3 regions of the Mycobacterium sp. IDUB_21 genome follow, and region 1 is predicted to be linked to each of the others. Evidence: riboswitches for the same ligand, from Rfam matches in the RefSeq annotation. Region 1 holds a riboswitch; each other region holds the start of a gene.
The links. Region 1 has a riboswitch for magnesium ahead of ACZYY4_RS12700 (PE family protein). Riboswitches for the same ligand answer to the same signal wherever they lie in the genome.
Positions count from the first base shown of each region.

Region 2: another riboswitch for magnesium. It lies ahead of ACZYY4_RS10750 (PPE family protein); the one in region 1 lies ahead of ACZYY4_RS12700 (PE family protein).
Region 3: another riboswitch for magnesium. It lies ahead of ACZYY4_RS08250 (Rv1535 family protein); the one in region 1 lies ahead of ACZYY4_RS12700 (PE family protein).

Region 1 is NZ_JBVAXQ010000007.1:139,773-149,625, reverse strand. It holds gene ACZYY4_RS12725 (HD family phosphohydrolase) at 15-605, opposite strand; gene ACZYY4_RS12720 (LLM class F420-dependent oxidoreductase) at 655-1,575, opposite strand; gene ACZYY4_RS12715 (SDR family NAD(P)-dependent oxidoreductase) at 1,586-2,410, opposite strand; gene ACZYY4_RS12710 (acyl-CoA thioesterase) at 2,410-3,372, opposite strand; gene ACZYY4_RS12705 (TetR/AcrR family transcriptional regulator) at 3,517-4,170, shown strand; M-box (ykoK) riboswitch at 4,557-4,729, shown strand; gene ACZYY4_RS12700 (PE family protein) at 5,016-5,315, shown strand; gene ACZYY4_RS12695 (PPE family protein) at 5,330-6,535, shown strand; gene ACZYY4_RS12690 (carotenoid biosynthesis protein) at 6,610-7,467, opposite strand; gene ACZYY4_RS12685 (DUF1906 domain-containing protein) at 7,568-8,368, shown strand; gene ACZYY4_RS12680 (ABC-F family ATP-binding cassette domain-containing protein) at 8,441-9,853, opposite strand, start outside.
Region 2 is NZ_JBVAXQ010000005.1:327,729-337,581, reverse strand. It holds gene ACZYY4_RS10760 (PPE family protein) at 1-753, shown strand, start outside; gene ACZYY4_RS10755 (PPE family protein) at 759-2,105, shown strand; M-box (ykoK) riboswitch at 2,231-2,417, shown strand; gene ACZYY4_RS10750 (PPE family protein) at 2,859-4,055, shown strand; gene ACZYY4_RS10745 (MgtC/SapB family protein) at 4,077-4,799, shown strand; gene ACZYY4_RS10740 (NAD(P)/FAD-dependent oxidoreductase) at 4,832-6,040, opposite strand; gene ACZYY4_RS10735 (sterol desaturase family protein) at 6,111-7,013, shown strand; gene ACZYY4_RS10730 (LysM peptidoglycan-binding domain-containing protein) at 7,126-7,692, shown strand; gene ACZYY4_RS10725 (Rv1815 family serine proteinase) at 7,814-8,488, shown strand; gene ACZYY4_RS10720 (VOC family protein) at 8,485-8,985, shown strand; gene ACZYY4_RS10715 (FAD-binding protein) at 9,035-9,853, shown strand, end outside.
Region 3 is NZ_JBVAXQ010000004.1:212,908-222,760, forward strand. It holds partial or broken gene ACZYY4_RS08240 (HAD-IC family P-type ATPase) at 1-4,170, shown strand, start outside; gene ACZYY4_RS08245 (hypothetical protein) at 4,322-4,600, shown strand; gene ACZYY4_RS08250 (Rv1535 family protein) at 4,611-4,805, opposite strand; M-box (ykoK) riboswitch at 5,033-5,212, opposite strand; gene ACZYY4_RS08255 (MFS transporter) at 5,446-7,194, opposite strand; gene thiC (phosphomethylpyrimidine synthase ThiC) at 7,443-9,086, shown strand; gene thiD (bifunctional hydroxymethylpyrimidine kinase/phosphomethylpyrimidine kinase) at 9,086-9,853, shown strand, end outside.

The sequences.
Region 1 (9,853 bases):
CCCCGGTCGAGCGGTCAGCGTTCTTGTCCGGCGTGGCCGGAACGGACCAGTGCATTGCCGGGACGCAAGAAGCCGGGCTGCTGTAATCGGCGGACTGCGCGCACCACGCCCGACGGGATCACACGCTTGAAGAAGATGCCGGCGTCGAAGGCTCCGCGCACCTCGCTGACATAGGACCGTGGGAGGCCAAACCGGATAAGGCCCTGGCTCACGTCGACGAGGTCGGCCCGGCGAACGGCTTCTACCAGTGGCGCATAGGGACGGGACGGACCGTAACCGGCCAGCCGATGATGCTGGGCGATGATGAGCGCCAACTCGTCCGACCACGCCTCGCGGCCGGTCTTCTGAAGCCATGAGTCCTGCGCCTCGATCGACGGCACAAGATAGTCGATCGTGTCGAATGCGGCCAGGTCGTGAAACGCTGCGGCGATCGCCAGCTTGTCGTCGCGGTCGGGGCCATCCGGTGTCAGCGCGCGGGCAAAATTGATGATCCGATACACGTGCGCTTTGTATGCGTCCCAACCGATGTCGTCACCCCCAGCTCGGTGGCGGTGAGACTCGAGGATGTCCTCGGCCAGCGGCACGCTGTGGACGATCTTCGGCACAGTCACAACGCCACCCTAGCGCTGGCACGGCGCGCCTGACAGAGGCGCTCTAAACCTTCTTGACCACCTCTACGCCGAATTGTTCTATCGCCTCCAGCGCGTGGCCGAGGCTGTCACCGGGCACGGCGACCTGAACCCAGGTGACCCCGACATCGGTCAGACACCCCAGACCGTCCAGGTAGGCGCTCGCGTCGAAGTCGTCGTACCCGAGACGGCCGCCGGCCAGATTCGAGAAGCAGATATCGATGGTGGCCCAGTCTCGGCCCGCGTCGTCGCAGCGTCTCTTCAAGTCTTCGATGCCTGCTGCCAACGCCTCGGTGGAATCCATCGCGGCGGTGCGGGCGGTGCTGGCCAGACCGGCCGGCGCGGCGAACGGCGCCCATCCGTCGCCCCGGGTGGCGACCCGTTGCCGCGCCCTCCCGGTGTTTCCACCGATCCAGATCGGCGGACACGGACTGCTGACCGGGCGTGGATGCGCGGTGATTCCCCGGGCACGGAAGTGCCTGCCCTCAAACGAGACGTCGTCGCCGGTCCAGATGGCCCGGATGACGTCGAGGCTCTCTTCGACCAGCGCGGTTCGCTCGTCGAAATCGACGCCCAACGCTGCGAATTCGCCTTTGAGATAGCCCACGCCGACGGCCAGGGTGAACCTGCCGCCGGAGAGTAGATCCAGCGTCGCACCCGATTTCGCGACAACGAACGGGTTGCGGTACGGAAGGACGACGACGTTCGGTATGAACCGGATCTTGCTCGTGTGCGCGGCTGCGAATCCCATTGCCACGAAAGGGTCGAGGCTGTCGTGTCCGCCGGCGTCGAGCCAGCGTTGGGTCGGCGCCGGATGGTCGGTGAAGCCCATGGCGCCGAAGCCGGCGGCTTCTGCAGCCCTTGCAACGGTGCTGACTCCCTGCGGGGAGACCAGTTCCGGGTCGCATGGATGAGTGATGATCGGATAGGTGAACGCGAACCTCATACGGTTCCTTTCAACTCTGAGACTCCTGCCGCGGCGGCCCGAGCATGTAGTCGCCACTGACCGGATGGTGATACCACCCACCCGCCGCGTGCGTTCCGCCGTCGACGTGCAGCGTCTGGCCGGTCACATAGGAACTCAGGTCACCGGCCAGGAAAACGGCGGCGCCGGCCATTTCGTCGACGTGGCCGGGGCGTCCCATCGGGATCATGTGATGCGCGTTGGCCAGCATCTCGGCCGAGCCGACGCGCTCAATACCTTCGGTGAGGGTGAGGTCCGGGGCCAGGCAGTTGACCCGGATGCCGTGCGGCGCCAATTCCAGCGCCGCCGTTTTGGTGAAGTTGATGACGCCCGCCTTCGCCGCGGCGTAGGCCGCGTAGCCGGGCGCGGCACGGGTGCCCTCGATGGTGGCGATGTTGATGATGCTCCCCGACGCGCCGTGCCGCACCAGTGCGGCGGCAACGCGCTGGGTGCAGAGCAGAACCTGGGTGAGGTTGGAGCGGATCAGCGTGTCCCACCCCTTCGTCGTGGTTTCCAGCAGCCCCGACGCAAACACGCCGCCGGCGTTGTTGACCAGGATTGTCGGTATACCCACCGTCGCAATGGTTCTGGCCAGTGCCGCGTCGACTTGCTCCTCGTTGCGGACGTCGGCCGCGCAGGCGAGGCCCCCGACCGTCGTCGCAGTCTTCTCTGCGGTCTCGGGATCCTTTTCCCAGATCACCACCCGGGCACCGAATTCGGCGAAGGTCTCGGCAATGCCCCGGCCGATCCCGGAACCACCGCCGGTGATGACGGCTACGCGGCCGTCCAGGGCCGAAGCATCCTTGCGCAGAACCATTAGCCACCTCCCGGTGTTGACGTACGGGTCAGCTCGACGATCGGCCGGACGAGGACTTCTTGGGCGGTGCTGGCCACGTGGCGGCCGGCGGCGTCGACGACGGTCCCGTGCACCACAGCGCGGTGGCCGGCGGCGGCGACGGTCTGCTGGGTGTAGAGATGCCACTGATCGAAGCGCACCGGACGGTGCAGCCAGACGGTGTGGTCGAGGGTCAGGCCACGATGGGTGGCATAGCCGACACGTTGGGGGTGGGCCCGAAAGGCCGTGTCCACCAGCAGGTAGTCGCTCGCGTAGGCGAGCATGGCGGCGTGTGTCGCCGGCCCGCCGTCGACCGCACGGGGCAGGCGCATCCACAAGGTGCGCGGACCACTCGCCTGGGTGCCACCGAGGAATATCGGCGCTTCGGCCATGCGCATTTCCAACGGTGGCGGCGTATCGATCCACGTGCTTGCCGAGCCGGCCAGGTCCGCCGGCGCCTGCTGCGCCCAGTGCTGCAGCAGCGGAAGAGCTTCCGGTGCCGTCACCGACCCCTCGACGGTGACGGCCTCGGAGCTCTCGGGATTGGCGTCGAAGGACACCATCGCGGTCACCAGCGTCCGGCCTGCTTGCTCTACGACGACGTGGCGTGCCGACATCGAGCGCCCGTCGCGGGTGCGGTCGACGACGATGTCCAGCGGCGCGGACGAGTCGCCGGGACGCACAAACATTGCATGGATCGAATGCGGAACGAGCGCGGTGACTGTGGCGGTGGCCGCGGACAACGCCTGGGCGACGAGCTGACCGCCGAAGATTCGGCCGAACCTGCCGGGTTCGCTGCCCGCCCGAAATCGATCGGCGCCCACCGGTTGCAGCGCCAGCACCTGCTGCAGCTGGTCGAGTGCGCCGAGCGTGGCGGCTTCCAACGGGCTACCGGAGCCGATGAGGGGTCCGGTGAAGTCCGGTCGGGCGGATGCTTCGGGCATCGGCGTCGGCCTCACCGCATCCTCCTCGCCGTACGCTGCCGGCGCGCGCGCTCGGGGCCCAATGGGAGAACCGGCTTGTGGACTGTCGGTCCATTTAAGTAAAACGTTTGACTTAGGTCAAGTGAGCGATGTTCACTGACTCCCATGCCGACACCGGTGCACAGCCCGCGGTCCGCCCGCACCGACAGCACACGGGAGGCCCTGTTATGCGCGGCTGAACGGCTGATCGCCGAGCGCGGAGTCGAGGCCGTGACCCACCGCCAGATCGTCGTAGCCGCCGGCCAGGGCAACAACGCCGCGGTGGCCTACCACTTCGGCACCAAGAAGGATCTGGTGCGCGCCATCGAAGCCAGTCACGCCGGGCACATCGAAGAGCTGCGCACCACCCGGATCACGGCCACCGGTGATTCCGCCGAACTGCGCGACTGGGTGGGTTGCCTGGTGCAGCCGCTGACCGATCACCTGGCGTCGCTGACCGGGCCCACCTGGTATGCGCGATTCGCCGCCCAGGTGATGACCGACCCCACGTATCGCCGAGTGGTCGCAAAGAGCGCCCTGGAGTCGGAGACGCTGCGCCGGGTCATCGACCGCATCGGCCAGGGCGTCCCCGACCTGCCCAAACACGTTCGCGTTGAACGCAAGATCATGATGCGCACGATGCTGCTGTATACCTGCGCCGAAATCGAACGCGGATTCGCCGAAGGCAGCAAGGGGCCCCGCCCGGACTGGCCGGGCGCCAATCAGGGCCTTGTCGACGGGATCACGGGTCTGTGGCAGGCCCCGATCACGGGTCGGTGACAGCCAGGCGGTGCTGGATCGTCGCTGTGGCATTGCCAACCCGGACGTCCCGGGGTTCACTTGCTGCTTCAGTCGGCTTGATTCGGCCTGCATTGTGCGCGTGAATAGTTCGCTCCCACACAACCCTCAGCTACTTCGTACGAGTCGCACCGATTGCCGCGCTGCTGGCATGGTGTCGTCCGAACGTTGCAGGCACGCAGGTCGTTTCGACACACATTTCGCGATTTCAGATGCACGGACTGCGCAGTGACTTGTCGCCTATCAATGAAATATATTGGCACTCAGTTGCTTTCAAACGTACCGACGACTGTCGACCGGGCCATCGACACGCTGGTAGCGCAGCATTCGAGTTGACTCCCCGCGCGGTTGATGCCACCATGGCCGCGAACGCACCTCGCTAGGTGAGGCGTCTGTACGGATACAGGCCACTGACCTCGAACGTCGAAAGACGCCCAGGGTCAGGACAGCTCTTCCCGGCTTAAGGGTTGAGCCCAAGTGGCTTCCGGCTCATGGCCGGATACGCCGTGCAGTGCCAAAGCTCTGACGAGAGGGGTGCCGGCCGGCTGATCTGTCGGTCCGGCTCACCCGCTGTGCACACCGCAATGGCATCCGCGTGTGCCCTGGCTCGGAGGAGGTGAGAGCGACATTGAGTCTTAGCGATAGTCCTTATCCGAGTTCGACGAGCATTTCGTTCAACTCCGGCCCCGGCGCCACTTCCACCCTCTGAATCGGTTTGCGCCGTTCCGCAGCAGCGCTGTCTGCCCTCAGGGACCAGCGCGGTATCTGCGCGCGAATTTGATGGTGTAACGGTGCAATTCGTCATGTCTTCTTGAAGGAGAGCTTCGATGTCTTTTGTGTCTGCACTGCCCGAAGAACTGACTGCGACAGCGGCTGACCTGCGCGGTGTCGGCGATGTGTTAGCTGCGCAGAGCGCCGCCGCCGCGGCGCCGACCACTGGCGTGGTTCCGGCCGCCGCCGACGAGGTCTCTGCGCTGACCGCCGCTCAATTCGCCAGACACGCGCAGATGTACCAGGCGATCAGCAAGCGGGCTGCTGTGGTGCACGAGATGTTCGTGAACACGCTGCAGCGCAGCGCCCAGTCCTACGCGGCGACCGACGCTGCCAACGTTATCTCGGTTTACTGAAAGGTTTTTGGGTGATGGATTACGGATCGCTTCCACCGGAGGTCAATTCGGCGCGGATGTACGCCGGACCCGGGTCCGGGCCGATGCTCGCCGCCGCGTCGTCCTGGAACCTGCTGGCAGCAGAATTGCGTTCGGCGGCAAATTCTTTCGAATGGCTGGTAACGGGTCTCGCCAGTCAAGGCTGGTGGGGGCCCTCCGCGTCGGCGATGATGGCCGCAGCCGAGCCATACATGACGTGGATGAGCGTGACCGCCGAGCAGGCTGAGCAGACTGCGGCGCAGGCCTATTCCGCCGCCGATGCCCATGCGTCGGCCTACGCAATGACGGTGCCGCCGCAGGCCATTGCGACCAACCGTGTGCTGATGACGGCGTTGGTCAAGACCAACGCTCTGGGACAGAACACCCCCGCTATTGCGGCGACCGAAGCCCGCTACGGTCAGATGTGGGCACAGGATGCGGTCGCGATGTACCGCTACGCCGCCGCGTCGGCCACCGCCACACAACTGAGCCCATTCCCCGCTGCGCCGGAAACCACCAGGTCGGAAGGGGAAGACGGGCCGGCCGGCGCCAGTCCCGACGCCGCCAAAACGCACTCTCAGGTGCCGAACGCCTTACGGAACATGGCCTCACCGGCGGACGGTACGCGGCCGTCGGATCCCGATTGGCACTGGACGAAATTCTTCGACGGCCTCTTCGACGGAACGTGGGGCCACGACGACGGGTCCGGCTTGAATATCAATGCCCAGTTGTGGAACACGATTGCCGCAACCGGAATCTTCGACCCTGGCGGGAACATCGAGGGCATGTCGGGCCTGGCCACGCTCGGGTTTCTGGCACGAGGTATGGATGGAGGCGCAGTTGCCCTTTCCCGTGGCGGGCTCGACGCCACGCCAGGCATGACACTGGCGTCCACGGCAACAGCCGGGGCGGAGAGCGCCGGCCGCGCTGTCGGCGGCGCAGGCTCCCCGGTGTCGGCCGGCGTGGGCCGAGCCACCCTGGTCGGATCGTTGTCCGCGCCGCCCAGCTGGGCAGCCGCTACCCCGGCGGCTGCTCCCACCGCCGGAACGGGCAGCGGCTGGACAGTCAACCCGGAGAGCAGGTCGATGACCGCGATGCCTCCCCCGGTGCCCTCGGGTGGCGGCGGGCGCAGCGGCGGTTTCGGTACGCCGCGCTATGGCGTCAAGCTCACCGTCATGCCGCGTCCCACCGTGGTCGGGTAGGCATGCCGATTGCGCATCGACTGGCGTCCCTCGCAACAAAGACGGAACGGAGTCGCCGCCGTGCGGTGCGTGCTCTAGGCGGCGCTCTCCAGCTTGCCTTGGCATACCCGCGCTGCGGCGACAACCGCCACCAGGGCCATCGTGAACCACGCCGTCGCAGAGGATGTCTCGTAGATATCAGACAATGGCACAGACCTGCCGCCCTGGATTGTCGCCGAGGCATCACCAACGCGCAGCATCTCGAGGTTCACCTGCAGTGCCAGTCCGAACCAGATGACCGCCGGTGCCAACAGAACCGATCGGGCCGACGCGGCAGGTACCCGGCGCCACCGCCGCTCGACCAACGAGAACATCTGGAACAGCACCCATCCCGTGATCACCCAACCGAAATAGTTGCTCAGCGGAACTCCGAGGGCGCCACTCGGTGACGCATAGGAGTACAGGCCGCGGGCATAGGCCGTGATCGGATCGATCACCAAGTCGTATCCGCCGAGGATCAGGGTGGCGACGACGGGCGTCACCACCACCTGCAAGCGGCGGTTGGCGTACTCGCCCACGATCACCCGGGCCAGCATCCACGCCAACCAGGCCAGAACCACCCAACCGAGCACCACCACGAACGGCACCCCGAGCAATCGGGGTCCTTCCAGGTGATGAACGTAGGAGCCGAAGGGAAAGCCGGTCGCGACACTGCACGCCTCGAATCCGAACGACACGACCAGCGCGATGGTGAAGTAGCCAATGACTCCGACCGGCTTGTACAACGTGAGCGTATGGAACAACACGAACGCGGCCAGTGCGCCGCCCGAGACAGCCTCGGCGGCAGCATGTATCGGGGATCCGGAGCTCAGCGCGGCCGTCATCGTCGCGGCGGACCACAGCGCAACGATGCACCAGCCGCCAAACATCTGCCACCGAGCGCGCGTCGACACAGACGCATCGTATACAGCACCCCGGCGCGCGCGGGCGATAGATCGAGCGGGCACGGCGAGGCTACACCGTTAACAGCAGCCACATTGTTAACATCGGCCGATGCAGGATTTCCCGAGGACCGACCAGCCTCGGCGCCCTATTTCCCGTCGTGACGCGCTGCGGTACGCATCCGCGGCGGCGCTCGCCGGGCTCGCTGCGGCGGGCGCGGGGGCCGGCGCACCCACGGCGTCGGCCGCCGCTCCCACGTTGATCGACTACGCCATGCGCCAGATCCCCGCGCAGGACATCCGGGCCGCCGGCCATGCCGGGGTGATCAACTACGTGTCGACGTCGCGTCCCGGCTCGTCCTTCGGCGCCAAGCCGATCACCCGTCCCTACGCCGAGTCGCTGACCGCCGCTGGGCTGGTGATCGTCAGCAACTACCAGTACGGCAAGCCGGGCGGCACCGCACCGTCGGACTTCACCCGCGGGTTCGCCGGCGGCGTCAGCGATGCGCAGACCGCCTGGCATCTGCACACCGCGGCAGGTGGTGGCCGCAGTGCACCGGTCTTCTTCAGCGTCGACGATGACATCAATCGCGACACCTGGAACACGGTGGCGCTGCAGTGGTTTCGGGGAATCAACTCGGTGCTGGGAGTGCAGCGAACCGGAGTTTACGGTGGCATCAATGCGTGCCGGTGGGCGGCTGCCGACGGTGTCATCGGGAACTCGCGCACGCCGGGGCATCGCTGGGCGTGGCAGACCCGGTCCTGGTCAAAGGGTCAGGTGGACCCCGCAGCGGTGCTCTACCAGCGCATCGTGAGTACCGCGTCGACACCGGGCCCGGTGGTCGGCGGCATCGAGGTCGACGTCAGCGACGTGCTGGCCCAGGACTGCGGGCAGTGGAACCTACACCCGTGAGGCCGGGGCCGCAATCAATGTAGTGGTCGGCGGGACGCGATCTCTTGAGGAGAAGGCCGGCGACCGCTGCGGCTACAACTCTGCGACTCGCCCGTTGTCGACCCGCCACGTGCGATCCAACCGAACGTTCTGCAGCATCCGGCGGTCGTGTGTCACCAGCAGGAGCGCGCCGTCATAGGTCTCGAGGGCTTGCTCGAGCTGCTCGATGGCGGCGAGGTCGAGATGGTTCGTCGGCTCATCGAGTACCAGCACATTGGTGCCGCACGCCTGCAGCAACGCGAGGCCTGCGCGGGTTCGCTCACCGGGCGAGAGCTCGTCGACAGCTCGTTCCACGTGGTCGGCGCGCAGCCCGAACTTGGCAAGTAAGGTTCGCACGTCGGCGGTCGGCCATGCCGGCACCCGCTGCTCGAAGCGATCGACGAGTCGCCCAGCGCCGGTGAAAGCCGCTCGGGCCTGGTCGATCTCGCCTATCGCGACACTGGCGCCCAGACTCGCACGCCCCTGATCGGGCCGCTGGCGGCCAAGCAGTAGCCGCAGCAGGGTCGACTTTCCGGCTCCGTTGGGTCCGGTTATACCGATCCGCTCACCGGCGTCGACCTGTAACGACACCGGCCCCAGAACGAAATCGCCTTGCCGCACAACAGCGTTGTCCAGCGTCGCGACGACCGAACTCGACCGTGGCGCGGCTCCGATGGTGAACTCCAGTGTCCATTCTTTCCGGGGTTCGACCACCTCCTGCAGGCGAGCGATGCGGCTCTCCATCTGACGCACCTTCTGCGCCTGCTTCTCGCTGGACTCGGTGGCCGCGCGTCGCCGGATCTTGTCGTTGTCGGGAGCCTTGCGCATCGCGTTGCGCACACCTTGGCTCGACCATTCCCGTTGAGTGCGGGCGCGCGCCACCAGGTCGGCCTTCTTCTCGGCGAACTCCTCGTATTGCTCGCGCCGGTGCCGGCGGCCGACCTCACGCTCTTCCAGATAGCTGTTGTACCCACCGCCGAAGACAGTGGTGGTGTTCTGGGCCAAATCCAGTTCCAGGACGCGGGTTACGCTGCGGGCGAGAAACTCCCGATCGTGACTGACCAGCACCACACCACCTCGAAGTTCGCGGACGAGGCTCTCCAGTCGGGCGAGTCCGTCGAGGTCGAGGTCGTTGGTCGGCTCATCGAGCAACACGATGTCGAACCGCGACACCATCAGTGCCGCCAAGCCCACTCGAGCGGCCTGCCCACCCGACAACGCGGTCATCGGGGTCGACTCCGGCCGCAGCGCATCCGAGTCGAGTCCCAGGTCGGCCAGTACTGCCGGCAACCGTTCGTCGAGATCCGCCGCGCCAGTTGCGAGCCAGTGATCCAGCGCCGCACCGTAGATGTCTGCTGGATCCGAATCCGCTGGGCACTGAGCCGGGTCGGCCAAGGCTGCGGCCGCCGCCTCCATCGCCTGCGTCGCGGCGGTGCATCCCGCACGGCGTGCGACATAGCCGACGAC
Region 2 (9,853 bases), on a different contig from region 1:
CAGCTGTCCCAACTGCTGAACGCCATTCCGCGGGCACTACAGGGGCTCTCCGGCTCCGGGGGTGCGCAGGCCTCGCCGGCCGATGCACTGGCCTCGGCGCAGAGCACCGACCCGGTGGCGCAGGGCGCCTCCTATATCGAGATGTTGACCCGATCGATCTTGCCCGCCAACGACACCAACATCTCGGTGCTCTACGGCATGGGGCAGTATGCGCGCAACCTCAACACCGACCTCGACATCTCCCAGGCGACCGGCGGCCGGGCCGGATTCGGTTCCGGCACACCGGCGCTGAGCGCCGCTGAATCGACGGCTCCGGCCGGCGGCACCCGGCCGCCGGTGGCAGCGAGCACCGGGAACGCGGGCGTGGTCGGCAAGCTCGCGGTCCCACCGGCCTGGACCGAATCGGTGCCCGAGGCGACGACCACCGCGGCCGTGGCACCCGGCACGGCCCCGGTGCCCGCCGCCGCGGCACCCGCAGGACATGGTGCCGGCGTGGCGGGTGCTGGTCTGGCCGGTCTGGCCGCCGGGCGGTCTGGCCGCCGGCGGGGACGCGGTGACCGGGGGGAGGCGAACAGCGAGCGGATCGCCGACCAGCTCACCGGCGCAGGAGAGGTACGACACTGGCACGTCGAGCCGGGCGGACTCAAGAGCCTGCTGGGTGAGGTTGCCGGGCAACCCGGTGTCCACGAGGTCTATTTCGACACCGCCGAGCAGGTGCCGCCCGACACCGGACCGCAGCCGGGCCGGGGGTGATCGGAATGGATTTCGCCGCGCTGCCGCCGGAAGTCAATTCCGGACGCCTGTATGCCGGCCCGGGCTCGGGGCCGATGCACCTCGCCGCGACGGCGTGGGCTCGGCTGGCCACCGAGACCGGTTCGGCCGCCGGGGCTTACCAGTCGGTGCTGACCGGCTTGACCGACGAGGGGTGGCTGGGACCGGCCTCCGAGTCGATGGCCGCCGCCGCCACACCGTATGTGGCCTGGCTCAACGCCACCGCGGCGTCGGCCGAGCAGGCCGCCGCAGGCGCGACCGCGGCCGCGACCGCCTTCGACGAGGCCTACGCGGGGGTTGCACCGCCGCCGGTGATCGCGGCGAACCGCAGCGCGCAGTCGACGCTCGTCGCGACGAATGTGCTCGGGCAGAACAGCGCGGCAATCGCGACGCTGGATGCCGAGTACGCACAACTGTGGGTCCAGGACGCGATCGCGATGTACGGCTACGCGGCCCAGTCGTCGGCGGCCACCACGCTGACCCCGTTCACCCAACCGCCGGCCACCACCGACCCCTCGGCATCGGGCCGGCAGGGGGCGGCAGTCGCGGCGGCCACCGCCGGCAGCGGGCAAGCTCAGCTGTCGCAGCTGATCGCCGCGGTCCCGCGGGCGCTGCAAGGACTGGCGCCGGCGGCGGCCTCGCTGCAACCCGCAGCGGACACCAGCACGCTCACCCTGTCGCAGCTGGTCTCCTACTTCCTGATCCTGCCGAAGAGCATTGTGCCGTTCAACGATGCGATCAAGACCGTCCTCTACGGCTTGATCCAGTACTCCCGCAACCTCAATACCGACCTGGATATCGCCGCGGCCACCGGTGGCAGGGCCGGGTTCGGTTCCGGTGCAACGGCGTTGGCCGCGGCCGAAGCATCCGTACCGGCCGGCCCCGGACCGGTGTCGGCCGGAGCGGGTAACGCGGGCACGATCGGCCGACTCAGCGTCCCACCGAACTGGGTGACGACTGCACCGGTGGCCAAGATGGCTGCCGCCGCCTTGCCGGGTACCGGACTGGCGGCGGCACCCGCCGCGGCGGCCGCCGCCGCGCAGATTCCGACCGGTGTGTTCACAGACTTGGCCCTGGCGAGTCTGGCGGGACGGGCACTCACCGGGGCCGCGCCGCGGAGTCATCCCGCCGCGGCGATGAACGGCCATGCACAGAGCCGGCTGGAACGCCTGGTCACCGAGCTGGCCGGCACCACCGACGTCCAGCACTGGCACGTCGACCCCAGCCGCCTGGACAGCCTGCTGGAAGAACTCGCCGAGCAGCCCGGCGTGCATGCCGTGCACGTCAAACCGGACGGTCGCAGCGGCCCCGGTCAGGATCGGCAGCCCAGCTGATGCCGGTGCGATTTCTGGCCGAAGACAAGCTGATTCGCAGTCGGCGCCGGCCAATCTCCGCCAGGAGGCCCGCGACCCGCCGCGCCTGATTGACCCGGCCCGCCGGCTGGTGCACTATGGTTAAGCAAGCACCTCGTTAGGTGAGGCGTCTGCACGGATACAGGCCACTGACCCCGAACGTCGAAAGACGCCCCGGGTCAGGACAGCTCCTCCCGGATTAAGGGTTGAGCCCAAGTGGCTTCCGGATCTGCGTACTTTGCGCAGGTCAGGACACGCCGTGCAGTGCCGAAGCTCTGACGAGAGGGGTGCGGTGTCTGTCCGGCTGTTTCCGGGCGACTTCACCTCTTTGTGCACACGTGCAGGCACCCCCGCGTGCCCAGGCCCAGAGGAGGTGAGAGCGACATTGAGTCCGAGTGATAGTTCCTATCCGAGATCGGCGGTCGTCTCCCTCAATCTCGGTACTGCTTTCACCATCTGATTCTCACCGGCGCTGAACTCGTCGTCTGGCGTGACTTTCGTTCGCGGAATACGCCAGGCTTCGGCATGTCCTGAAAACGCTTGGTAACTCGGCCTTTTCGTCGAGCAGCGATTTCGGCCGACATGCCCGGCTCCGGCATGTCGCCATGACCGGCTGACCCGATCTTTCGTTCCTCTGACCTACGGATGCAACGCGTATCGGGATATCGACGTGCCTGCACACCCGCAACAAACCCAGTCATCTGGAAAAGCCACTGATCAAAAAGGAGCAATGCCATGGACTTCGGAGCATTTCCGCCGGAAATCAACTCAGCTCGTATCTACACCGGGCCCGGCGCGGGACCGATGATGGCCGCCGCGGGGGCCTGGGACATGATGGCCGCCGAACTCGGTTCGGCCGAGGCCGCCTACCAGTCGGTCATCAACGGACTCATCAGCGAAGGCTGGATGGGGCCCGCTTCCAATGCGATGGCCGCCGCGGCAGCGCCCTACGCGGCGTGGATGGGCACCACCGCCACCCAGGCCGAGCAGGCCGCCGCCCAGGCCAAGGCGGCCGCTGCGGCGTTCGAGGCGGCGTACGCGATGACGGTGCCGCCGCCGCTGATCGTCGCGAACCGTTCCCAGCTCGCGCTACTGGTGGCCACCAACGTCCTGGGCCAGAACGCCGGGGCGATCGCGGCAACCGAGGCGCACTACAGCCAGATGTGGGCCCAGGACGCCTCGGCCATGTACGGCTACGCGGCGGCGTCGGCGGCGGCCACGAAGGTCACGCCGTTCAGCTCGCCACACGAGGTGGCCGACCCGTCGGCGCAGGGCACCCAGCAGGCCGCGACCGCCCAGGCCACCGGTACGGCGGCTGCTTCGAACGCGCAATCCACACTGTCCCAAGCGATCACGAACACGCCGCAGACATTGCAGGGTCTTGCGGCGCCGCTGCAACCGCCAACAACGGGCGCCGAGGGGATCAGCACGGGCGATCTGACCAATGGATTGACCAACCTGATGAGCAGCTCGTTCAGCCCGATGAGCGCGGCCGGGATCTCCGGCTTCGCCGCCGACATGGCGGTGGTACGTGGTGCTGCGATCGCTGCGGGTGATCCGCTGGGCTTGGGCGCGATCGACCCGTTCACGCCGATGCTCGGAGCACTGGGCGGCGGACTCGGCAGCGGGATGCACGGCCTGGGCGCCGGGTTGGGCGGTCTGGGCACCGCCTCAGCGACGATGAGCCAGGCGTCGATGGTCGGGGGACTGTCGGTGCCGCAGGCGTGGGCTGCGGCCGTCCCGGCCACCGGTCCCGCCGGCGGCGTCGCGGCTACCGGGTGGACTGTGGCCACGCACGCCCCCCAGGCGGGCGCGGCCGGGATGCCGGGCGTGCCGATGGCCGGCGCCGGGCAGGGCCGCAGCTACGGATTCGCCGCCCCGCGCTACGGCTTCAAGCCCACGGTGATGGGTCGGCCGGTGGTCGCCGGTTAGGGCGTGTGACAGGGTTAGCTCATGCAGACGCTGAGCGTCGCCGAGTTCACGCTGCGACTGGCCGTCGGGCTGGGCTGCGGTGCGCTGATCGGGCTGGAACGGCAGTGGCGAGCCCGGATGGCCGGGCTGCGCACCAACGCGCTGGTGGCCGCCGGCGCAACGCTGTTCGTGCTGTACTCGATCGCCGCCGGCGACACCAGCTCCACCCGGGTCGCCTCGTATGTGGTGTCGGGGGTGGGGTTCCTCGGCGGCGGGGTGATTCTGCGGGAGGGGTTCAACGTCCGCGGTTTGAACACCGCGGCCACCCTGTGGTGCTCGGCCGCCGTCGGCGTGCTGGCGGCGGCCGGGAACCTGCTGTTCGCGGTGATCGGTACCGGTGCGATCGTCGGCACCCACCTGTTGCTGCGGCCGCTGGGCCGGCTCATCGACCGCGACCAGCACGTCGAGGAGGACGAACCGCAGTCGCCCTATCAGGTGCAGGTGATCTGCCGCCCGAAGTCCGAGAAGTATCTGCGCGCCCAGATCGTGCAACACACCGCCGGCAACGACCTGGTGCTGCGCGGGATCCACACCGGCCCGGCCGCCGGCGACAACATCGCGCTCACCGCATCGATGATGTCGGACAACCGGGCGCCGGCCCGGCTCGAACGCCTGGTCGGCGAACTGTCCCTGCAGCCGGGCGTCTACGCGGTGCACTGGCACGCCGAGGACCAGCTTGTCCTGCCGCCGTCGGCGGCGGACTGACGCGGGCCGGTCAAAGGCCGGTCAAAGGCCGATCAGCGGCCGGGGTCCGGCCGGTCCTGCAATACCGGCGCGGCCGCGGCCAGCAGCTCCGTCCGGTCGCCGCCGGCCGGCGGGTAGATCCGGTGGGTGTTGATCACCCGCTTGGTGGCCTTGGCGGCGTCCCCGTGCGCCACCAGGGTGCGTTCCCAGCCCTGCGTGTAGACCGCCCCGGCCGGACCGAGGTCGACAACCGTGACGTACCAGGGAATCCGCAACCGCAACATCGGCTGACCGAGCAGTTCACCGACGACGTTGTAGCCGGCGTAACGCCCCATCGGCCGGCCGTGCTGGCACGACATCACCGACAGGTGCTCGTCGTCCATCCGCGCCGCGGCCACATCTCCGGCGGCGAACACCGCGGGCACCCCGACCACCCGCAGGTAGTCGTCGACCGGCAACCGGCCGAACCGGTCGAGCGGTACCGGCAGCTGCGAGGTCAGCGGGCTGGCACGCATGCCCGCACACCAGATGACCGTTGCTGCCGCAAGCACCTCACCGGAGGACAGCGTCACGTGGCGGGCACCCACCTCCGTCACCCCGACACCGGTTCGGATCGCGATGCCGTTGTCCCGCAATGCGGTTTCGATCACCGGACGTGCCGAATCGCCCATGTCCGAACCGACGTGGTCGTTGTGGTCGACCAGCACCACCCGCGGTGCGGCGGCGGGCCCGAAGATCGCGGCGAGCCGCCGCGGCAGTTCGCAGGCCGTCTCGATACCGGTCAACCCGGCCCCGACCACCACCACGGTGGCCGCCTCGGGGCCCGGCGCACCGGCCGCCAACCCGCGCAGGTGGCGATCCAGTGCGGTGGCGCCGTCGAAGGTGTCGACGTCGAAACCGAACCGGGCCAGGCCCTCGATCTCGGGTTCGGCCACCCGACTGCCCGAGGCCAGCACCAGGGCGTCATAGCGGTACGTCGTCCCGTCCGATGTGGTGATCCGGTGTGCGACGGTGTCGATTCCGATCACCTCCGCGACGACGTGCCCAATGCCTACCGGGTCGAGCAGACCGGCCAGCGGGATGCGGCAATCGCGAAGGTCGGCCTCATAGTTGCGCACCCGGATGTCGTGAAATGGGTTGTGGCTGAGGACGGTGATGTCCACCGTTGCAGGGGCCACCCCGAGTTCGTCGAGTCGGCGGGCGGCACCGAGTGCGGCCCACAGGCCGGCGAAACCGGACCCGATGACGATCACGTTGGGCATGGCTGCCAGTCAACACCAGTGCACGGCGGCGGAAGCGGGCTCTAAACTGCTAGCACGGAGGTGAACCACGGTGGATGCGATCGCTGGTGTGTGGTCGGTGTTGCCCGCGCAGATGCGTGACCCGGTGCTTTTCGCCATTCCGTTCTTCGTGCTGCTGCTGACCCTGGAATGGCTTGCGGCCCGCAAGCTCGAAGATCTCGAACGCGGGTCCTACCGCGCGAGGGACGCCTGGACGAGCATCTCGATGGGATTGGTCTCGGTGGCCACCACCGCAGGCTGGAAGCTCATCGCGCTGCTCGGCTATGCGGCGATCTACACCTACCTGGCGCCGTGGCAGCTGTCGCCGAGGCACTGGTACACCTGGGTGATCGCGATCCTCGGCGTGGACCTGCTCTACTACTGCTATCACCGCGTGGCGCACCGGATCCGGCTGATCTGGGCGACCCACCAGGCGCACCATTCCAGTCAGTACTACAACCTGGCCACCGCGCTGCGGCAGAAGTGGAACAACAGCGGTGAGATCCTGGCGTGGATCCCGTTGCCGCTGCTGGGAATTCCGCCCTGGATGGTGTTCGCGGCGTTCTCGGTGAACCTGATCTACCAGTTCTGGGTGCACACCGAACGGATCGACAAGCTGCCGCGGGCCGTCGAGTTCGTCTTCAACACACCGTCGCACCACCGAGTGCACCACGGGATGGACGCGGAGTACCTGGATAAGAATTACGGCGGCATATTGATCATCTGGGACCGGATCTTCGGCAGTTTCACTGCGGAGCGGTTTCGTCCGCACTACGGGCTGACCAAGCAGGTCGACACCTTCAACATCGTGCGGCTGCAGCTCCACGAATACGCCTCGATCCTCGCCGATGTGCGTGGCGCGACCCGGTGGCGTGATCGGCTCGGATACGTTTTCGGTCCGCCTGGCTGGCGGCCCGCATGGTCGGAGTCGTCTTCGGCGACCCTGGGACAATGAGGAGCGCACCGACCGGTGTTCGCATAGGCTTGCGAGGTCGCATTCGAGCGATGACGCCCCGGCGGTTTCGGCCGCGGCGTGACGACGAGAAGGGAACAACGTGGCACAGAGCTTGGGAGACACGCTCACCGCAGGCAAGAAGCTCGTCAAGGGCGAGTCTCTGACCTCCAATAATGGGGCGTACACCCTGACACTGCAGGACGACGGCAACCTGGTGTTGGCATCGCGCGGCAAGGCTGTCTGGTCGTCCGGCACCAACGGCAAGGACGTGGTGCGCGCCGAGGTGCAGTCGGACGGCAACTTCGTGCTGTACACCGCGGACGAGCCGATCTGGCACACCGACACCAAGGGCAAGAAGGACGTCAAGCTGGTGTTGCAGGACGACCGCAACCTGGTGCTGTACGCCGCCGACGGCGCGGCCTGGTCGACCAAGACCGAGACCGACGCCCCGCCGCCCGCCGAAGAGCCGAAGGCCGAAGAAGCTCCCGCGGCTCCCGCGGCGCCCGAGGCTCCCGCGGCTCCCGCTGCGCGCAAGTACACCGTGGTCTCCGGTGACACGCTGTTCGCCATCGCCGAGCGGTTCTACGGTGACGGCAACAAGTACCCGCAGATCGCGGAGGCCAGCGGTATCGCCAACCCGGACCTGATCCACCCCGGTCAGGAGCTGACGATCCCCTGACCACCGCTTGAGGCCGACGCGGCGGCCCGGAACCCATGGGACCGGGCCGCCGCGCTGCGCCGATGATCACAGCGGTCAACCCGGCCGGACCGAAACCGGCCCCCAACGAGCGGAGTCGACGGTGCGCGGGCGCATTGTGCGGGTGCTGACGGTGATCGCCGCGGCCGTAGCCACGGCCGCGGCCCCGGCGATCGGCACGGCTCGGGCAGATCCGGTGCTGGTGTTTCCGGGGATGGAGATCCGCCAGGACACCCATGTCTGCACCCTCGGCTACGTCGACCCGGGCATGCGCATCGCCTTCACCGCCGGCCACTGCCGGGGCAGCGGTCCCGTCACCGACCGGGCCGGCAACGTCATCGGCTCATTGGCGACATTCCGCGACAACACCCCCAACGGTGCGACCGTCAACACCGACCAGGTGATCGCCGACTACGAGGCGATCGTGCTGGCCGACGGCGTGGCCACCAACGACATCCTGCCCGGCGGCCTGCGACTCGAGGCCGGCCCGGACGACGCGGTGGCTCCCGGAGAGCCGGTCTGCCACTTCGGCATCGTCACCGGAGAGACCTGCGGAACCGTCGAACGGGTCAACAACGGCTGGTTCACCATGACCCGCAGCGTTCGCAGCCAACAAGGCGATTCCGGTGGCCCGGTCTATGCGATCCGCGGCCCCGGCTCGGCCCGGATCGTCGGGTTGTTCAACAGCGTGTGGGGGGAGTACCCCGCCGCGGTGGCGTGGTCGGCGATCTCCCAGCAGGTCCGCGAAGACGTCGGCGTACCAACCATTCGGCCATGATCCCGCCGCCCCGACCGCCCGTCCAGATCGCTTGGGTCACCGCTGATCTGGACGCCACCGAATCGACCCTGAGCGCGCTGTTGGGCGCCCGCAAATGGGTCCGCATGCCGGGCGTGCACTTCGCCCCGGACACCTGCAGCTACCGGGGCGAGCCGGCCGATTTCGTCGCCGACATCGCGCTGAGCTACGCCGGGGACATGCAGCTGGAGTTGATCGCGCCGGTTAGCGGGCGCAGCATCTACTCCGACTTCCTCGACGACAGCGGACCGGGCCTGCACCACATCTGTGTCGAGGCCGACGACCCCGACGACTTTGCCACGATGCTCGACGACGCGGCGGCCAACGGCGCCGAAACCGTCTCCCAGGGCGTGATGCCCGGGGGCATCCGGTTCGCCTACGTCTCGGCGGCCGACGCGGGTGTCCCGTTCGTGGAGATTGCGTACATTCCGGCGGAGATCCGAGCCGTCTTCGACTACATCAAACAGGAGCAGCGGTGAGCCGCACCGGCGACGCTGCGGAGACCCAACGACGAGAGAGGCGGCGCCGATGAGCACCGAGATACCGGAAACCCTAGGCGCCGAGGACGTCTCGTCGTGGTCCGACGACGTCGACGTGGTGGTGATCGGCTTCGGCATCGGCGGCGGTTGCGCCGCGGTCAGCGCGGCGGCCGCCGGGGCGCGGGTGTTGGTGCTGGAGCGCGCTGCCGAGGCGGGCGGCACGACCTCCATGGCCGGCGGACACTTCTACCTCGGCGGCGGCACCGCCGTGCAGGAGGCCACCGGGCACCCGGACTCGCCGGACGAGATGTTCAAGTACCTCGTCGCGGTGTCGCGCGAACCCGAGCACGACAAGATCCGGGCGTACTGCGACGGCAGCGTCGAACACTTCAATTGGCTTGAAGGCCTGGGGTTCCAATTCGAACGCAGCTACTACCCGGAGAAGGCGGTGATCCAGCCCAACACCGAGGGGCTGATGTACACCGGCAACGAGAAGGTGTGGCCGTATCTGAATCAGGCCGTTCCGGCGCCGCGCGGACACAAGGTACCGGTGCCCGGCGACACCCAGGGCGCCAAGATTGTGATCGACCTGCTGCTCAAGCGGGCCGAGAGCCTCGGAGTGGAGATCCGCTACGAAGCCGGTGCGACCGGTCTGATCACCGATTCCTCGGGCGGTGTCGCCGGCATCACGTGGAAACGCTTCGCCGAAAGCGGTGCGATCAAAGCGGATTCGGTGGTGATTGCGGCCGGTGGCTTCGTGATGAACCCGGACATGGTCGCCCGCTACACACCCAAACTGGCGGAGAAGCCGTTCGTGTTGGGCAACACCTACGACGACGGGCTGGGCATCCGGCTGGGGATGTCGATG
Region 3 (9,853 bases), on a different contig from region 1:
GCCCGGAGCGGGCCTGGGTCGAGGTTCGCGGGCTTGACGGAGCCGCCGGCGACGAGGTGGCGACCACGGTGCTGGCCGCCGCCCGGAGCCTGCCGGGGGTCACCTCGGTCCGGCTGAACCACCCGCTTTCGCGCCTGGTGGTCGGTCTCGACTCGGCCGATCCCGGCGTGGTGTCGATGCGCGAGCTGCTGCGGGTGGTCACCGACGTCGAGATCCAGTACCGGCGGGTATCCCCCCGCCAGCGCAGCGCGCCCACCAGCCTGCCCGGCGACGGCATGACGCAGATGCTGCGTGCGCTGACGGTCGGCGCCAACGTCGCAGGTCTTGGCCTGGCGACCGTGGGCCGGCTGCTGCGCCTGCCGGGCCTGCCGCTCGGACTGGAAGCCGGCGTCACCGTCGTCAACTACCAGCCGCGCCTGCGGGCACTGCTGGAGGACAACATCGGCAAACAGGCCACCGACGCGCTGTTGTCGCTGGCCAGTGCCACCGTGCACACCCTCAACGCCGCGCCCACCTCGCTGGCGGTGGACCTGTCGGTGGAGGCGATGCGCGCCGGGGAGGAACGTGCCGCCGAGCGCGCCTGGCGCCGCCGCGAACCGGAGCTCGCCGAGTACGCCGAGCATCCGCCGGTGGTCGCCCCGCGGCGGCCGGCACCCCGCCCGCCGGGTCCGATCGAACGGCATCTGGACCGGACCTCTGTGGTGCAGGCCGCCGGCGCCGGGGTGATCTGGGCGGCGACCCGCAGCCCGGATCTGGCCGGCACCGCCGCGACGGTGATGGCGCCGAAGGCGACCCGCACCGCGCGGGAATCGTTCGCGGCGACTCTGGGCCGCGGTCTGGCCGATCAGCACGGAGTGGTGGTGTTGCGGCCGGGCAGCCTGCGTGAGCTGGACCGGGTCGACACCGTGGTCATCGACCCGCGGGTGCTGTGCGGCGAAACCCTGCGGGTGATGCAGGTGCGCGGTGCCGACGACGACGAGCTGCGCGCCGTGTGGGTGCAAGCCCAAGCCCGGTTGAGCGACGCCGGACTCAAACCCGGCTGGCATCGGGTCGGCCCGCGCGCCGGCGTGCAGGCGTCGTTCCAGCCCGCATTGCTGCCGCTGGCCGCCGCGGTGGTGACCGAAGCCCGGCAGGCCGACGTCGAGGTGGTCTCGATCGAGGCTGAGATGCTCGGCGAACTGCGGCCGATCTTCGATGACATCCGTCCGCTGGACGGGGCGTCGGTGGACGAGGCGCTGGCCGCTGCGGTGACCGCCTATCAGGCCGACGGTCACGACGTCGCGGTGCTGTCGACGGCCGCCGTGCAGGCACTGGCAGCGGCCGACGTGGCGCTGGGCATGCTCCCGGGACAGGGTGCTCCACCGTGGTGTGCCGACGTGTTGCTGACCGACCTGGCTGCGGTGTGGCGGGTGCTGCACGCGCTGCCGGCGGCCCGCTCCGCCAGCCGCCGTGGCGTGGAGATCTCCACCGGTGCTTCGATTCTGGGTTCGTTGCTGATGCTGCCCGGGGTGCGAGGTCGCGGGCCGGGCCCGGTTACCACCGGAGCGGCGGCCGGCGCGCTGTCGGGCTACTGGCTGGCCCGGCGCGCCGTGGACGCCGCGACGCCCCGCCCGGCGGCCGTGCACGAGTGGCACGCGATGTCGGTCGACCAGGTCCGGGCGGTACTTCCCCCGCCAGACTTGGAGATCCCGGTTGAGGCCCACCACGCTCCCGCGGCGGCGGCCGCGCTCGCGGCAGTCGACCTGGCCCGCCGCGGCGCCCAGCGGACCGCACCGCCCCGACTGTTCTGGCAGTTCGCCCAGGCCGTCCGCGGTGAACTGTCCGACCCGATCACACCGGTGTTGGCCCTGGGGGCCGCGGCCAGCGCCGTGCTGGGTTCACCGGTCGACGCGATGCTGGTCGGTTCGGTGTTGGGCGGCAACGCGATGCTGGCCGCCGCGCAGCGACTGGTGGCCGAGCGTCGGCTCAGCGTCCTGCTCGACGACCAGGTGGCGCCCGCGCACAAAGTGATCCTGGGCGCCACACCCGAAGACCGGACCTACTGCGACGTGATCGCCGAGCACCTGCAACCCGGGGAGCTGATCGAAGTCCGCTCGCACGAGGTGGTGCCGGCCGACGGTCGACTGGTCGACGCCGATGACCTCGAGGTCGACGAGTCGTCGCTGACCGGCGAATCACTGTCGGTGGTCAAGCAGGTCGAGGCCACGCCGGGAGCGGATCTGGCCGACCGGGAGTGCATGATCTACGCGGGCACCACCGTGATCACCGGCACCGCACTGGTATTGGTGACCGCAGCCGGAGCCGACACCTACAGTCGCCGGGCCGCCGACCTGGTCGCGGGCGAGCAGTCCGCGGTCGGGTTGCAGCACCAGTTGAGCCTGCTGACCGGCAGAGCCTGGCGGATCAGCCTGGCCGGCGGCAGCCTGGTCACCGGCTTGGGCATGATCCGGCGGATCGGCCTGCGCCAGTCGGTGGCGTCCGGGATCGCCATCGCCGTCGCGGCGATTCCCGAGGGCCTGCCGCTGGTGGCCACCCTGGCACAGCAGGCATCCGCCCGCAGATTGTCCAAATCTGGTGTGCTGGTTCGGGTCCCACGCTCAGTCGAGGCTCTCGGCCGAGTCGACGTGGTGTGCTTCGACAAGACCGGAACACTGAGTCAGAACCGGCTGCGGGTGACGCAGGTGAAGCCGGCGCCGGGATACTCCACCGATCAGGTGTTGGCGTTCGCGGCCCAGGCCGCCCCGACCACCAACGGTCGGCAGGTGCACGCCACCGACGCCGCGATCGTCGAGGCCGCGGTGGCGGCCGACGTGGTAGACCCCGATCGCGGAGAGGTCGCCCACCTGCCGTTCAGGTCCGGCCGCAGCTACTCGGCTTCGGTCTACGGCGCCGAGCTGACCGTCAAAGGCGCCCCGGAGGTCGTGGGGCCCGCCTGTGGCGGCGATCCGGCGATCCGCAAAACGGTCTTGGGCATGGCCGGCGAGGGCCTGCGGGTGATCGCGGTGGCCCGACGCGAACTCTCCGCCGCTCAGGTGGCAGCCCTCGGCGATGACCCGGATCCGGACGACATCGGCGAATTCTGCCGCGCCGGGCTGACTTTCGTCGGACTGCTCGGGATCGCCGACACGCCGCGGCCCGAGGCTGCCGAACTGCTCGCCGAGCTGGACCGCCGCCAGATTCCGGTGCGGTTGATCACCGGCGACCATCCCGTCACCGCCACCGCGATCGCACGCGAGCTGGGTTTGGAGGTCGGCCCCGAGCAGGTGATGAGCGGAACGGACTGGGACGCGCTGTCCCGCAAGGGTCAAGAGCAGGCGGTGGCCGAGCGGGTGGTGTTCGCCCGGATGTCACCGGAGAACAAGGTGCAGATCGTGCAGACCCTGGAACGCACCGGCAAGGTGTCGGCGATGGTCGGCGACGGCGCCAACGACGCCGCGGCGATCCGGGCCGCCACCGTCGGGATGGCCGTCGTCGCGCACGGCAGTGAATCGGCCAGCAGCGCCGCCGACGTGGTGCTGCTCGACGGACAGATCCAAACGCTGCTCGACGCCCTGGACGAGGGCCGAGAGCTCTGGCAGCGGGTGCAGGCGGCGGTGGCGGTGCTGCTGGGCGGCAACGCCGGCGAGGTGGCCTTCGCGATCATCGGCAGCGCCATCACCGGGCGCTCGCCGCTGAATGCCCGCCAGCTGCTGCTGGTGAACATGCTCACCGATGCGCTGCCGGCGACCGCGCTGGCGGTGAGCGAGCTGAGTGAGTCCGCGGCCTCCACCGCTCGCGGCCCGGACCCCGACGCGTTGTGGCGCACGGTGGCCGTGCGCGGGGTGACCACAGCGTCGGCTGCGGTGGGCGCCTGGGCGCTGGCGTCGTTCACCGGCCGGCAGCAGCGGGCCTCGACCGTCGCCCTGGTGTCACTGGTCGCCGCCCAGCTGGGCCAGACCTTGCTCGATTCGCACGATCCCCTGGTGGTGCTCACCGCGGTCGGTTCGCTCGGCGTGATGGGGACGTTGATTACCATCCCGGGTGTCAGTCAGCTGCTGGGCTGCACCCCGCTGGGCCCGCTGGGCTGGGCGCAGGCACTGGGTACGGCGACGGTGGCCACCGTCGGCGCGGCGGTGGTGCCCAGGCTGCTGTCCGGTTCGCAGGGCACCGCAGCCAAGCCCACCGAGTACATGGTGCCCGGGCCGCGCCGGCCCGACGGTACCCCGATGTCGAACGGCCACGCCGCGCCGCGGCTGCGACTTGTGCACAATGGGGACACTGACTCTCGCCGCGGAACGGCCGCGGCCCGATCATCCGGCGACCCGTCGCCACCAGGAGGCTCATGATGGCGGACAAGCCGCGGCGCACCGCATCGCAACGGGAAGCGGTCGCCCACATCCGCGACGCGGAGGGCTTCGCGATCGAGTTGCCTCTGTTCGGCAAGGTAACGGTGCCGCGTCCCGAGCAGCTGGCCTACTACGGCGGGCTGGCGCTGCTGGCGGCGTTCGAAATCATCGACTGGCCAGTGGCTGCCGCGGTGGCTGCCGGCCACATTCTGGCCAACAACCACCGCAGCGAAGTCCTCGAGCACCTCGGTGAGGCACTGGAAGACGCCGAGTAGACGCCTGACCTCAGTCGTTTACGGTCAGAACCCCGACGCGCCACAGGAGTGCGTACATCTGGTTCAAGGGACCGCTGAGCAGCCGGGTGGTCATGTCGACCACCGGGTCTGAAGTAGGCGCGGCAGGACGGCGGTCCAGCTTCTTCGCGGTGCTGATGGCACGCGGAGCCGGCGTCGTGATGTCGGTGTAAGCGATCGCAACCATGATGGCCTCCTAGTCGCGTAACGTCGCTACGCGCTCAACTGGAGGCCAGATCGTGGCTCAGCTGGAGGCGGTATGCGACCGTGCGGATGGGGACGGAACTGAAGTCAAATATCGGCTCGGACTATCACCGGAACTCATTTGTCCCTCACCCCCTCTCGGTCGCGGGCACGCTTGTGCGTACCAATTCCACCGCATGCTTGGAGGCAGCTCCGACAGAACGTCGGAAGACCGCACCCCTCTCGTAAAAGCTTTGGCACTGCACGGCGTGTCCTGGCCTGAAAAACAGGCCGGAAGCCACTTGGGCTCAACCCTTAAGCCGGGAGGAGCTGTCCTGACCAGGGGCGTCTTTCGACGTTCGGGGTCAGTGGCCTATGTCCGTGCAGACGCCTCACCTAACGAGGTGCTTGCAGGCTCCATAGTGCCCGAGGACGGCGGACGGGTCAACTCCATCGCGACCCGGGCGTGTCGTCCCGGCGCGGACGCCCGGCTGGTTGATTCTGCGGCGATGCCGGCGGCTCTGAGGCCAGGGTGGATTCCGCGCGAATATGCCTGCACTGCAGGCGCATTCAACGTATATCCCTCCAAGCCGGCGCCCCCGCAACACCAACGGCGACGACCGGCCCGAAACGCACGTCGGGTTTCAGTCCCTCAGGTTGACGGGTTCGGCGGCGTAGCGCCCCGGCGACATCCATGAGGTCAGCGCGCCGAGCACCATCATCAGCGCGGCCGCGGCGAACACCACCGCCAACCCGGTGTGGAACGGCCCGGAGATCAGCTGCGGAAAAAAGCTGTGCCCGGTCAGCGCCTGGGCATCGACACCCGGCTGATCCAGGGCGCCGAAGGGCCCCAGCAGCTCGCCGATCGGGTTGTAACCCAGAAAGGCCGCGAACAGGCTGCCCACCGGCGGGGTATTGGCCACCTGATCGGCGACCGCAGCCGACACGCCTTGCTGTTGCAGCCCGGCGCCCATCGCCGCGGGCAGCGTGTTGGCCAGCCCGATCACCATCAGCGAGAAGAACACGCCGATCGACAGCGACGTGCCGGCGTTGAAGAACGTGGCCCGCACACCCGACGCCGCTCCGCGCTGATCGGCCGGCACACTCGACATGATCACGGCACTGTTGGGCGCGGTGAAGATTCCGCCGCCCAGCCCGTTGAGGAACACCAGCGCCGCGAACATCCGGTAGTCGAAGTCGACCGGGAGCAAGACCAGTGCCACGAACGTCGCAGCCATCAGCACCATCCCACCGACGGTGAACGGCCGGGCGCCGTGCCGGTCGGACAGCAACCCGGCCACCGGTCCGGCCAGCAGGAAGCCGGCCGTCATCGGCAGCAGGTAGATACCCGACCACAGCGGGGTGGATTCGAAGCTGTAGCCGTGCAGCGGCAACCAGATGCCCTGCAGCCAGATGATCAACATGAACTGCAGGCCGCCGCGCCCGACCGCCGACAGCAACCCGGCCACGTTTGCCATCCCGAATGCCGGGATCGCGAACAGTCGCACATCCAGTAGCGGCGCGGCCACCCGCAGTTCGATGACGCAGAACAGCACCAGCAGCGCCACCCCGAGCGCCAACGAACCCAGTACGGCGGGGCTGGTCCAACTGGTGGGTGAATCCCCGTGCGGCTGAATGCTGTAGGTGATCGCGGTCAGCAGCACCGTCAGGCCGAGCGCCAGTGTCACGGTGCCTGCCCAATCCAGTTTGGCCGGTGCCCGCTCACCGAGTTCGTGCAATGACCGCATCGACCAGATGGTGCCCAGCACTCCTATCGGGACCCCCACCCAGAACACCGCCCGCCAATCCCATTCCGACAGCAGCCCACCGATCAGCAGACCGACGAAGGACCCGGCGACCGCCGCTACCTGGTTGACGCCCAGCGCCATGCCGCGCTGATTGGCCGGGAACGCATCGGTGAGGATCGCCGCCGACGACGCGAACAGCATCGCGCCACCGATCCCTTGCACCACCCGCCAGCCGATCAGCCATTGGGCGCCGGGACCGAGGTCGAACGGGTCGATCGACAGCGCGATCGCCGCGACCGTGAACACCACGAAGCCGGCGTTGTAGATGCGCACTCGGCCGAACATGTCACCGAGTCGGCCGAAGAACACCACCAGCACCGCCGACACCAGCAGGTAGCCCATCAGCATCCACAGCAGGTAGCTGACATTCGCCGGGTCCAGCGGATTCAGCCCGATGCCGCGGAAGATGGCCGGCAAAGAGATCAGCACGATCGAGCCGTTGATGGTGGCCAGCAGCACGCCCAAGGTGGTGTTGGACAGCGCGATCCACTTGTAGCGCGGGTGATCGCGGCCGTAGCGCAAGCGGCGACCGGCGGTCGCCACGGCGCCGAGGTCGCTGTTAGCCCTCTCGACTTGCGCCGTCATTGACTCTCCTGCGTCTTCTCACCCAAAGCACATATGTTAGCTATGCAAAGGATCGGATACCTAATCTGCGATGCCCGCCCGCGCAGCTGATGCCTTACGCCGGCTGCCGTGCTGCGCTAGCGTGGCAGTGCAGGAATGCCAGTGCAGAAATCCAAACCGCGGGAGCGCAACCAGTGCGCTGAGAGGACGGCCGGGGCCGTCGACCGTACGAACCTGACCGGGTCATGCCGGAAAGGGAGAGGAAGAACATGACTGATGTCGTCATCGAGCCGCGGGTGACCACCGGGCCCATCCCCTACAGCGAGAAGTCCTACCGCGAGATCGAAGCCCCCGGCGGCGTGGCCATGAAGGTGCCGTTCCGCCAGGTCAATCTGACCAATGGCGAGCACTTCGACCTCTACGACACCTCCGGCCCGTACACCGACTCCGACGCGGTGATCGACCTGCACCGCGGTCTGCCGGCCCGGCCGGGCGTGGTGCGCGACCGCGGCACCCAGCTGCAGCGCGCCCGCGCCGGTGAGATCACCGCCGAGATGGCGTTCATCGCCGCCCGCGAAGGTTTCCCCGCCGAGTTGGTGCGTGACGAGGTGGCCCGCGGCCGCGCGGTGATTCCCGCCAACCACAACCATCCCGAGCTGGAGCCGATGATCATCGGCAAAGCGTTCAAGGTGAAGATCAACGCCAACATCGGGAACTCCGCGGTGACCAGCTCGATCGCCGAAGAGGTCGACAAGATGGTGTGGGCTACCCGTTGGGGTGCCGACAACATCATGGATCTGTCCACCGGTAAGGACATCCACGAAACCCGGGAGTGGATCTTGCGCAACTCCCCGGTTCCGGTCGGCACGGTGCCGATCTACCAGGCGCTGGAGAAGGTCAACGGCGATCCGACAAAGCTGACCTGGGAGCTGTACCGCGACACCGTGATCGAGCAGTGCGAGCAGGGTGTGGACTACATGACCGTGCATGCCGGGGTGCTGTTGCGCTACGTGCCACTGACGGCCAAGCGGGTCACCGGCATCGTGTCGCGCGGCGGCTCGATCATGGCGTCGTGGTGTCTGTCGCGGCACCAGGAATCGTTCCTCTACACCAACTTCGAAGAGCTGGCCGACATCCTGGCCCGCTACGACGTCACGTTCTCCCTGGGCGACGGGCTGCGGCCCGGTTCGATCGCTGACGCCAACGACGAGGCCCAGTTCGCCGAGTTGCGCACCCTGGGCGAGCTGACCAAGATCGCCAAAGCTCGTGGCGCCCAGGTGATGATCGAAGGTCCGGGGCATGTTCCGATGCACAAGATCGTCGAGAACGTGCGACTGGAGGAGGAACTGTGCGACGAGGCGCCGTTCTACACCCTGGGACCGCTGGCCACTGATATCGCACCGGCCTACGACCACATCACCTCGGCGATCGGAGCGGCGATCATCGCCCAGGCCGGCACCGCGATGCTGTGCTACGTGACCCCCAAGGAACACCTCGGCCTGCCGGACCGCAAGGACGTCAAGGACGGGGTCATCGCCTACAAGATCGCCGCACACGCCGCCGACCTGGCCAAGGGGCACCCGCACGCCCAGGATCGCGACAACGCATTGTCCAAGGCGCGCTTCGAGTTTCGCTGGTATGACCAGTTCGCATTGTCTCTGGACCCCGACACCGCTCGCGAGTACCACGACGAGACGCTGCCTGCCGAGCCGGCTAAGTCCGCGCACTTCTGCTCCATGTGCGGCCCGAAGTTCTGCTCGATGCGGATCAGCCAGGATGTGCGCGACTACGCCACCGAGCATGGGTTGGAGACCCAGGAGGACATCGACGCCGCAATTCAGAAGGGCATGGACGAGAAGTCAGCCGAGTTCGCCGACCACGGCAACCGGGTGTACCTCCCCATCTCCACCTAGTGGAGTTCCTGCCGCTGCCCCCGCCCGGATCGACACCGGCGCGGGTGCTCACCATCGCCGGGTCGGATTCGGGCGGTGGCGCGGGCATTCAGGCGGACATGCGCACGTGTGCGCTGCTCGGTGTCCATGCGTGCGTCGCGGTGACGGCGGTGACGGTGCAGAACACCATGGGAGTCAAGAGCTTTCATGAGGTTCCCACCGACACCGTCGCCGCCCAGATCAGCGCGGTGGTGCCGGACATCGGGATCCAGGCCGCCAAGACCGGGATGCTGGCGTCGGCGCAGATCATCACAGGAGTAGCCACGACCTGGCAGGAACTCGGACTGAAGGTGCCGCTGGTGGTCGATCCGGTGTCGGCGTCCATGCACGGCGATGCGCTGCTGGCGGCCTCGGCGCTGGACGCGCTGCGCGACAAGCTGTTTCCGCTGGCCGACCTGGTAACGCCTAACCTGCACGAGGTGCGACTGCTGGTCGGTATCGACGTGGTCGACGCCGAAAGCCAGCGGGCGGCCGCGCGCGAGCTGCACAGCCTGGGGCCGCGGTGGGTGCTGGTCAAAGGCGGGCACTTACCGTCGGCGCAGCACAGCCCCGATCTGCTTTATGACGGCACCGCCTTTCAGGAGTTCCCCGGTCCGCGGGTGGCCACCGCACACGACCACGGCGCCGGAGACACGCTGGCCGCGGCGACGGCGTGCGCGCTGGCGCACGGGCTCACCGTGCCCGACGCGGTGGGGTTCGCGAAACGCTGGGTGACGCAGTGCCTGCGC